2 linked regions of the Sandaracinus amylolyticus genome follow. The main gene of each other region encodes a partner of the protein of the gene in region 2 in a complex. Links are inferred from orthologs where the notes say so. Each region holds a gene or a part of one and is shown on either strand. Other genes may lie near its edges.

Region 1 (3,849 bases), 1.4 Mb from region 2 along the record:
GCGTGGTGCCGCGCGGGATCGAAGCGCTCGGTGCGCCGGCGGCGCGGCTGGCGTGCGCGATCGGGCCGTGCATCCGCGTGGCGTCGTTCGAGGTGGGCGAGGACGTCGCGGAGCAGATCCAGGCGGTCGCGCGCGAGGAGGACGTGATCGAACGTGGGTCGGTGAAGCCTCACGTCGATCTCGTGCGAGCAGTGATTGCGCAGCTCGTCGCGATCGGTGTCGGGCGCTCGCGGATCGATGATGTCGGAGGGGATACGTTCACCGACGAGCGCCGGTTTTTTTCGTACAGGCGTGATGGCGCGCGGAGCGGGCGACAGCTGTCGGTGATCGTCGCGCGTGGATGACCGCGGCGCGGGCGCCGAGGTGGCGGGTCCGCCAGGTGCGGCCGTCAGGTTCGCCGACCCACGTTGAGTTTGTTTCGGGAATTCCACGCGCGACCCCCGGCACGCGCGATGCGCTGCACCCCTGGCGTGACCCAACCACGCCTCATCGAGCCCGGCGCCGTGTATCTCGTCACGCGCCGCACGTTGCGCCGCCATCATCTCTTCGCGCCGGATCCGCGCATGACGCGCATCTTCCGCTATGCGCTCGCCGTCGCGGCGCAGCGCACCGGAGTACGCGTCCACGCGTGCGTGCTGATGAGCACGCACGAGCACCTCGTGGTCTCCGATCCCGAAGGCTGCCTCCCGCGATTCATCCACCATTTCCATCGCCACGTCGCGCTCGCGACGAAGGTCCTGCGCAAGTGGGAAGGCGCAGTCTGGGATCACGAGCCGACGAGCGTGGTCGAGCTCCGGACGCCGCACGCCGTCGCCGAGAAGATCGCCTACGCGATCGCGAACCCAGTCGCCGCCGCGCTCGTCTCGCGCGCGAAGGACTGGCCCGGCGTGACGACGCGACCGGACGAGATCGGCACCGCGATCTGGCGCGTCGAGCGGCCCACCGAGTACTTCGGCCGGGACGACGACAGGTGGCCGCCCCACGTCGAGCTTCGGCTCGAGATGCCGCGCGCCGCGCACGATCTCGCGATGCGTGACGACGAGTTCCGCGAGCTCGTCGCGCACGAAGTCGCCACGCTCGAGCGCGCCGCGCGCGCGAGCGTCAGAGAGCTCGGCGGGACCTTCGTCGGCCGCGATCGATGCGCGAAGCTCTCACCGTTCCGCCGCGCGCGCTCGTGGGAGCCGCCGCGCTCGCGGAACCCGACGTTCGCAGTCGGGCGAGGTCATCACGACGCGCGAATCGAGTCCGAGGAGCGCTTGCGCGCATTTCGAAGCGCGTATCGCTCCGCGCTCGACGCGTGGCGCGCGCGACGCCGCGACGTGCCGTTCCCAGCGGGCACGTGGCTCATGCGCGAGCAACACGCGGCGCTGATCGCATCCACGCGCGTGGCGGCTTGAGCGCTCGCGCGCTCTCAGCTCGACGATGCGATCACGTGCCGCGCACCAGGAGGGGCTCGAACGCCGCGCGGAACCGCTCGCTCCAGGGACACGGCTTGAACGTCGTCGGATCCAATCGGACAAGCCGCGTGTGCCCTTCGGCGTGCACGGTCGACCCGTGCACCGCGCGCACTTTCGCGTCGATCACCAGGCTCGACGTGCCGAGCTTCACCGGCTGCAGCTCGACCGTGAGATCCCCCTCACCGCGAACCGGCGCGAGGTACTGGATCTCGTGCGCCGCCACGACGTGGAATTTGTCCGGGTTCTTCGCGAAATCGTCCTCCCAGCGGAACCCCAGCGCCTGGAACAGCTCGCCGCGCGCGCGCTCCATGAAGAGCAGGAAACGCACGTTGTGCAGGATGTTCAGCGCGTCGAGATCGTCGAAGTAGACGCGTTGAGTGGAGCGAAAGGGCGCGCTGATCGGCATGACGCGATGTGTTACGACGCGACGCCTTTCCGAGCGAGCGCCCTCGTGTTATCCCCGCCCCCTCGCATGGCCTGGTTCAGCAAGAACCGCGCGACGATCGACGCCTCGGAGAAGAAGACGATCGGCCGAGGTGTGTTCCGCCGCTGCGAATCGTGCGGCGCGACGCTCAAGGCCGAGGAGTTCACCGAGAACCTCGAGGTCTGCCCGGAGTGCAACCATCACTACCCGATGAGCGCGGAGTCGTGGGTGGAGCTCCTCCTCGACCCGGGTTCGTTCGAAGAGCACGACATCGGCCTCGTCTCCGGCGATCCGCTCGCGTTCAACGACAGCAAGCCGTACCCCGATCGCGTGCGCGCGACCCGCAAGAAGACCGGCGTCGACGACGCGATGATGGTCGGCAGCGGCACGGTCGAAGGGCGCGGCGTCCAGATCGGCGCGTTCGTCTTCCGCTTCATGGGCGGCTCGATGGGCTCGGTCGTCGGCGAGAAGATCGCGCGCATGTTCGAGCGCGCGGCCGAGCGGAAGCAGCCGGCGATCCTGCTCTCGAGCTCGGGCGGCGCGCGCATGCAGGAAGGCGTGCTCTCGCTGATGCAGATGGCGAAGACGGTCTCCGCGCTCGGTCGCGTGCGCGAGGCGGGGATGCCGTTCGTCAGCGTGCTGCTGCATCCGACGACGGGCGGCGTCGCGGCGAGCTTCGCGCTCCTCGGTGACGTGAACATCGCCGAGCCGCGTGCGCTCATCGGCTTCGCCGGCCCGCGCGTGATCGAGAACACGATCCGCCAGAAGCTTCCCGAGGGGTTCCAGCGCTCGGAGTTCCTGCTGGACCACGGGATGATCGACGTGATCGCGCAGCGGCGTGAGATGCGCGCGACGATCGCGCGCGTGCTCGGTCATCTCGTCGGCTGAGCGCGTGACGTACGAAGAGTCGCTGCGCTGGCTGTACGCGCTGCAGCCGCGCGGGATCCGACTGGAGCTCGATCGGATGCGCGCTGCGCTCGCGTTGCGCGGCGATCCGCATCGCGCGCTGCGCGTCGTGCACGTCGCGGGCACGAACGGGAAGGGCAGTGTCTGCGCGATGCTCGAGCGCGTGCTGCGCGCGTCGGGGCTGCGCACCGGGCTCTATACCTCGCCGCATCTGCACTCGTTTCGCGAGCGGATTCGCGTGGATGGGGAGCCCGTGTCGAGGGACGAGGTCGTGCGTCGGGCCTCCGAAATTCGAACCACGGTCGAAGCTCCGGACGCACCGCAGCTGACTTTTTTCGAGGTCACCACGCTGATCGCCCTCGAGGCGTTCCGCGAAGCCCGTTGCGACGTCGTCGTGCTCGAGGTCGGCCTCGGCGGACGTCTCGACGCGACGAACGTCATCGACGTGCCTCTCGCGACCGCGATCACCTCGATCGCGCTCGATCACCAGCAGTACCTCGGGTCGACGATCACCGAGATCGCGCGCGAGAAAGCCGGCATCGCGAAGCCCCGCGTGCCGCTCGTCCTCGGCCGCGTCGACGACGAAGCGCGCCGCGCGATCGAGGCCCACGCAACGAACGTGGGTGCCCCGATCGTACCCGCCGCGCGCGTCGACGACGCGCATCCCACGCCGCTCGCAGGTGCGTTCCAGCGCGACAACGTCGCCGTCGTCCTCGCGCTCGTCGACGTGTTGCGCGCGCGAGGCATCTCCATCGACCCCGTCGCCGTCCACGATGGCCTCCGCGCGACGCGCTGGCCCGGTCGCCTCGAGACGCTCGATGGATCGCCCGCCGTGATCGTCGACGCCGCGCACAACCCGCATGGATGCCGCGCGCTCGCCGCGCATCTCGCGTCGCTGCCGCGCACCGGCCCGCGTGTTCTCGTCTTCGGCGCGATGGCGGACAAGCCGTGGCGCGAGATGCTCGACATCCTTCGCCCGCAGGTCGACAAGTTCGTCGCCGTCGCCCCCGACATGCCGCGCGCAGAGCGCGCCGACGCGATCGCGAGCCACGCGCGCGCCGA
Region 2 (4,752 bases):
CACCTGGAAGCCCGCGGCGAGCGCTTCCCAGCGATCCTCGTCGCGCGCGTGCGCGGTGAGCGCGATGGCCGGTACCCACTTCGCGCCGAGCCGCGCGCGCACCGCGCGCATCAGCCCGTAACCGTCGAGGTTCGGCATCGAGACGTCCGACACCATCAGGTCGGGCACCGATGTCTCGAGCAACGCGAGCGCCGCGGCCGCCGACGACGCGGTCTGCACCGACGCGCCCGCGCGCTCGAGCGCGACGCGCAGGAGCTCGAGCCCGTCGGGATCGTCGTCGACGACGAGCAGGTGCAGCCCGCGCGCGTCGTCGCGCACCCGCGGTACCTCCGTCGCGTCCGGCCGCTCGTGCATCGTGTGCGCAGGGAGGTGGATCTCGAACGTCGCGCCGTGGCCCGGACCGGCGCTGAACGCCTGCACGCGGCCGCCGTGCAGCTCCGTGAGCTGCCGGACGATCGCGAGCCCGAGGCCGAGCCCGCCCTGCTCGCGCGTCGTCGTCGAGTCCGCCTGGCGGAAGCGATCGAACACGTGCGGCACGAGCGCGGGATCGATCCCGATGCCCTCGTCGCGCACGCGCAGGCAGACGTCGTTGCACTCCTGCGCGAGCGTCACCTCGATGCGACGGCCCGCCGGCGTGAACTTGATCGCGTTCGACACGAGGTTCCACGCGACCTGCTGCACGCGCGCGGGATCGCCCCAGATCATCAGCCCGCGGTCGACGCGCTGCTCGATCACCACGCCCTTCGCCGCGGCCGCGGGACGCAGGCTCTCGATCGCCTGCTCGACCTCGTCGGCGGCGTCGAGCGTCACGCGCTCGAGGCGCAGCTTCCCCGCGATCACGCGCGAGAGATCGAGCAGGTCGTCGACGATGCGCGCCTGCGCGCGCGCGTTGCGCTCGATCGTGTCGAGCGCGCGCTCGGAGCGCGTCGTGTCGAGCGTCCCCGAGCGCAAGAGGCGCGACCATCCGAGGATCGCGTTGAGCGGCGTCCGCAGCTCGTGCGAGACCATCGCGAGGAACACGTCCTTCGCGCGGTTCGCGGCTTCGGCCTCGGCGCGCGCCTCTCGCTCGCGCACGAGCAGCGTGGCGATCTCGCGCTCCGCGCGCTCGGCGCGATCACGCAGCTGCTTCGCGCGCACGAGCGTCGCCACGCGCGCCAACAGCTCGGCCGCGCTCGCCTGCTTGCCGACCCAGTCGTCGGCGCCCGCGGTGAGCGCCTCGAGCATGTCCTGCTCGTCACCGGTCGACGTGAACACGAGGATCGGCAGCCCGAGCGTCGCCTCCTGCGTGCGCAGGAACCGGCACACCTCGATCCCCTGCACGCCGGGCATGTGCCAGTCGAGCACCAGCAGATCGGGCAGCTCGCCCGTGGCCGCGCGCTCCAATACGCCCGCGCCGTCGCTGAAGAGCACGACGTGGTAGGTCGCGGACAACGTGCGTCGAACCGCCTCGGCTTCGATCGTGACGTCCTCGGCGACCCAGACGGTCGGCCGTGCTCCCTCGGTCATGCTCACGTGCGCGGCGTCGTTCTTTCCGACGCGTCGGTGCACCAACGAGCAGACGAGCGCCGATCCCAGTTATCGGCCCAGATTCGGGGACGTCAACATCCTCGCGCGGGCGATGTGCCCGGGGGCACGCACGACGCTTCGCCCCGCGATCCAGGGCTGCTAGCATCGGCGCCTTCCGGCATGGCCCATCTGGATTTCGAGAAGCCCATCGTCGAGCTCGAGGATCGTATCCGTGAGCTCAAGCTCTACGGCGTGCGCGAGCAGGGGTTCGAGTCGGAGCTCCGCAAGCTCGAGGAGCGCGTCACCACGCTGCAGAAGGAGATCTACGACGAGCTCTCCGTCTGGCAGAAGGTCCAGCTCAGCCGACACCCCGATCGCCCGTATTTCCTCGACTATCTCGAGCGCCTCTTCGACGACGTCGTCGAGCTCCACGGCGATCGCGCGTTCTCCGACGATCCGGCGATCGTCTCCGGGTTCGCGCGCCTCGACGGCAAGAGCGTCGCGGTGATCGGCCACCAGAAGGGCCGCACCACGAAGGAGAAGCTGCGCCGCAACTTCGGCATGGCGCACCCCGAGGGTTATCGGAAGGCGATGCGCATCATGGAGATGGCGGATCGCTTCCGCCGCCCGGTGCTCACGTTCATCGACACGCCCGGCGCGTACCCCGGCATCGGCGCGGAGGAGCGCGGGCAGAGCGAGGCGATCGGACAGTCGCTCCTCGTGATGTCGCGCCTCCGCGTGCCGGTGATTGCCACGGTGATCGGCGAGGGCGGATCGGGCGGCGCGCTCGCGCTCGGCGTCGCGAACCGCGTGCTGATGATGCAGTTCGCGACGTATTCCGTGATCACGCCCGAGGGCTGCGCGTCGATCCTCTGGCGCGACGGAACGCGCGCGGCCGAGGCCGCGGTGCAGCTCAAGCTGCTCGCGGGCAACGCGCGCGAGCTCGGGGTCGTCGACGAGGTCGTCACCGAGCCGACCGGCGGCGCCCACCGCGATCCCGACGACGCGGCGCGGCGCCTCGGCGCGTCGCTGCGGCGCCACCTCGCGGAGCTCGGCGCGATGGACGGCGCTGCCCTCGTGGAGCAGCGCTATCGCAAGTTCCGCGCGATGGGCGTGATGCACTCCCTCTCGCCGACGGACAGCTGATGCACCCGCAGCACTCGCCGGCGCCGGTCGCTCCCGGTCACGCGAATCGCTCGCTGCCGAGCACGCACATCGAGGACCCGTACCGCACGCGCAAGATCGTCGGCGGGATCCTGTGGTTGCTCGGGCAGATCGTCGGCTTGGCGCTGCTGGTGATGCTCTTCGTGCTCCTGCCCGCGCTCTCGGCGAACCCCGGGCAGGCGTTCTTCGGCATGGCGGTCGGCGCGTCGCTCGCGTTCCCGGCGATGTGCGTCTACCTGACGTTCCCGCGCCTGCTCGATCGCTACGACCCCGAGCCGTTCTACGCGCTCGCTCTGTGTCTGCTCTGGGGCGCGTGCGCGGCGTGCGGCTTCTCGGCGCTGATCAACTCGGGCGTCGACGCGGCGGTCGCGTCGGTCGCGGGCGCCGAGTGGGGCAACACCGTGGGCGCGGTCGTGTCCGCGCCGCTCGTCGAGGAGTTCTGGAAGGGCATCGCCGTCGTCGGCGTCTTCTACTTCCTGCGCAACGAGTTCGACGGCGTCGTCGACGGGATCATCTACGCGACGTTCACCGCGATCGGCTTCGCCGCGACCGAGAACGTCATCTACTACGCGAACGCGCTGAGCGAGGACCCGCAGGCGCTCGCGTTCACGTTCGTCATCCGCGGCGTGATCGCGCCGTGGGGCCACCCGCTCTACACGTCGATGACGGGCATCGGGCTCGGCATCGCGCGCGAGAGCCACCGCACCTGGGTGAAGCTGCTCGCGCCGCTGATGGGCTACGGCGGCGCCGTGTTCCTCCACGCGCTGTGGAACGGCTCGGCGACGCTCGCCGACGCGATGGGCGCGTCGGGCATCTTCCTGCTGCTCCTGCCGCTCTGGCTCGTCTTCGTCGCGGCGTTCGTGATCATCGTGATGGTCCTCGTGGTGCGGCGCGGTCGGATCATCCGCGAGCACCTGCTCGACGAGGTCGCGCTCGGGCACCTCTCGCAGAAGGAGCTCGACCTCGTGTGCTCCGCGTTCGGCGGGCTCGTCGCGTGGTTCCGCAAGGGCGGCAAGGGCACGGAGTTCGTGCGCGCGGTCGCGCGCCTCGGGCTCTCGAAGTGGCACACCGCGCGCGCGGTCCGCGGTCAGAACAAGACGTTCTCGATGGACTTCATCCTCCCGCTGCGCGCGAAGATCCGCGAGCTGCGCGCGCAGGGCGCCTCGCCCGCCTGACGCGCGAGGTGTGGCGAGCGCGCGCGACGGTCGTGGCGCGCGTGTGACGCCCGATCGAGGACGTGGTCCGCGTACGCGCGAAGGAATCCGCGTCGGCGCGCGGTTCGCAATCGTGCACGCCCAGGGAATTGGTGATGCACAAGGGTGGGGCGCTGGTCGCGGGAACGCTCTCGTTGCTCGTCGCCGCGTGCGGCGACGGCGGCGGGACGACACCGCCAGTCGATGGCTCGGTGCCGCTCGTCGGCGACGACGCGGCGGTGACCACACCGCCACCGCCGCCTCCACCGCCGCCGGGGCCGATCGACTGCGCGGCGGGCGGGGTCGCGTCGTTCTCGGGCACGGTGCAGGCGCTCGCGGATCGCGCGGCGATCGCGGGCGCGCGGGTCTGCGTGCTCGAGCACCCCGAGATCCCGTGCGCGACGACGAACGCCGCGGGCTTCTATCTCCTCGCGTGCGCGCCGATCGGCGACGCGGCGATCTCGTTCGAGGCCGACGGCTTCGCGAGCGGCGTGTGGCTCTGGCGCGGCGTCGCCGGGGACCCGACGGATCTCTCGGTGCTGCTCGCGCGCAACAGCGAGAACACCGGATACCTCTCGCCGACCGGCGTGACGTACCCCGACGGGTCGAGCGCGCTCGTGACGATCGACGCGAACGGCGCCGTCGAGGGCCTGACCGCGCGGCTGCGATCCGGCAGCGGTCACGGCGCGTTCTACAGCGCGGACGACGGAGGCCGGATCGATCCCTCCGCCACGTTTCTCGAGGACGAGAGCGAGCTCGTGTTCTTCGTCGCGCGCCCGTGGGAGGGCTGGAGCGAGCTCGAGATCGAGCTCGTCGCGCCGGGACGCACGTGCTCGCAGACCGACGGCGCATGGCAGGCGCGCGATGGCGCGGTGAACGCGGTGCGGGT

The links.
Region 1: the proteins of DB32_RS22030 (region 2) and accD are in contact, whole or in part, in a solved structure (PDB 8UXZ), measured with the Escherichia coli proteins. The link is inferred for Sandaracinus amylolyticus from one-to-one orthologs.

What each region holds. Positions count from the first base shown.
Region 1 is NZ_CP011125.1:3,809,047-3,812,895, forward strand. The notes cover bases 941-3,849. They hold accD (acetyl-CoA carboxylase, carboxyltransferase subunit beta), read left to right. Parts: upstream 941-1,929; coding sequence 1,930-2,769; downstream 2,770-3,849. Other genes in these bases: DB32_RS16225 (hypothetical protein), read left to right, coding at 941-1,397; DB32_RS16230 (acyl-CoA thioesterase), read right to left, coding at 1,429-1,863; DB32_RS16240 (bifunctional folylpolyglutamate synthase/dihydrofolate synthase), read left to right, coding at 2,774-3,849. Outside these bases: peptidoglycan editing factor PgeF, read left to right, coding at 1-344; more of DB32_RS16225, read left to right, coding at 471-940.
Region 2 is NZ_CP011125.1:5,179,232-5,183,983, reverse strand. What follows is about bases 798-3,669. They hold DB32_RS22030 (acetyl-CoA carboxylase carboxyltransferase subunit alpha), read left to right. Parts: upstream 798-1,686; coding sequence 1,687-2,652; downstream 2,653-3,669. Other genes in these bases: DB32_RS22025 (PrsW family intramembrane metalloprotease), read left to right, coding at 2,652-3,669; DB32_RS22035 (response regulator), read right to left, coding at 798-1,506. In the rest of the region: more of DB32_RS22035, read right to left, coding at 1-797; more of DB32_RS22025, read left to right, coding at 3,670-3,845; DB32_RS22020 (carboxypeptidase-like regulatory domain-containing protein), read left to right, coding at 3,980-4,752. UniProt on the Escherichia coli protein: Component of the acetyl coenzyme A carboxylase (ACC) complex. First, biotin carboxylase catalyzes the carboxylation of biotin on its carrier protein (BCCP) and then the CO(2) group is transferred by the carboxyltransferase to acetyl-CoA to form malonyl-CoA.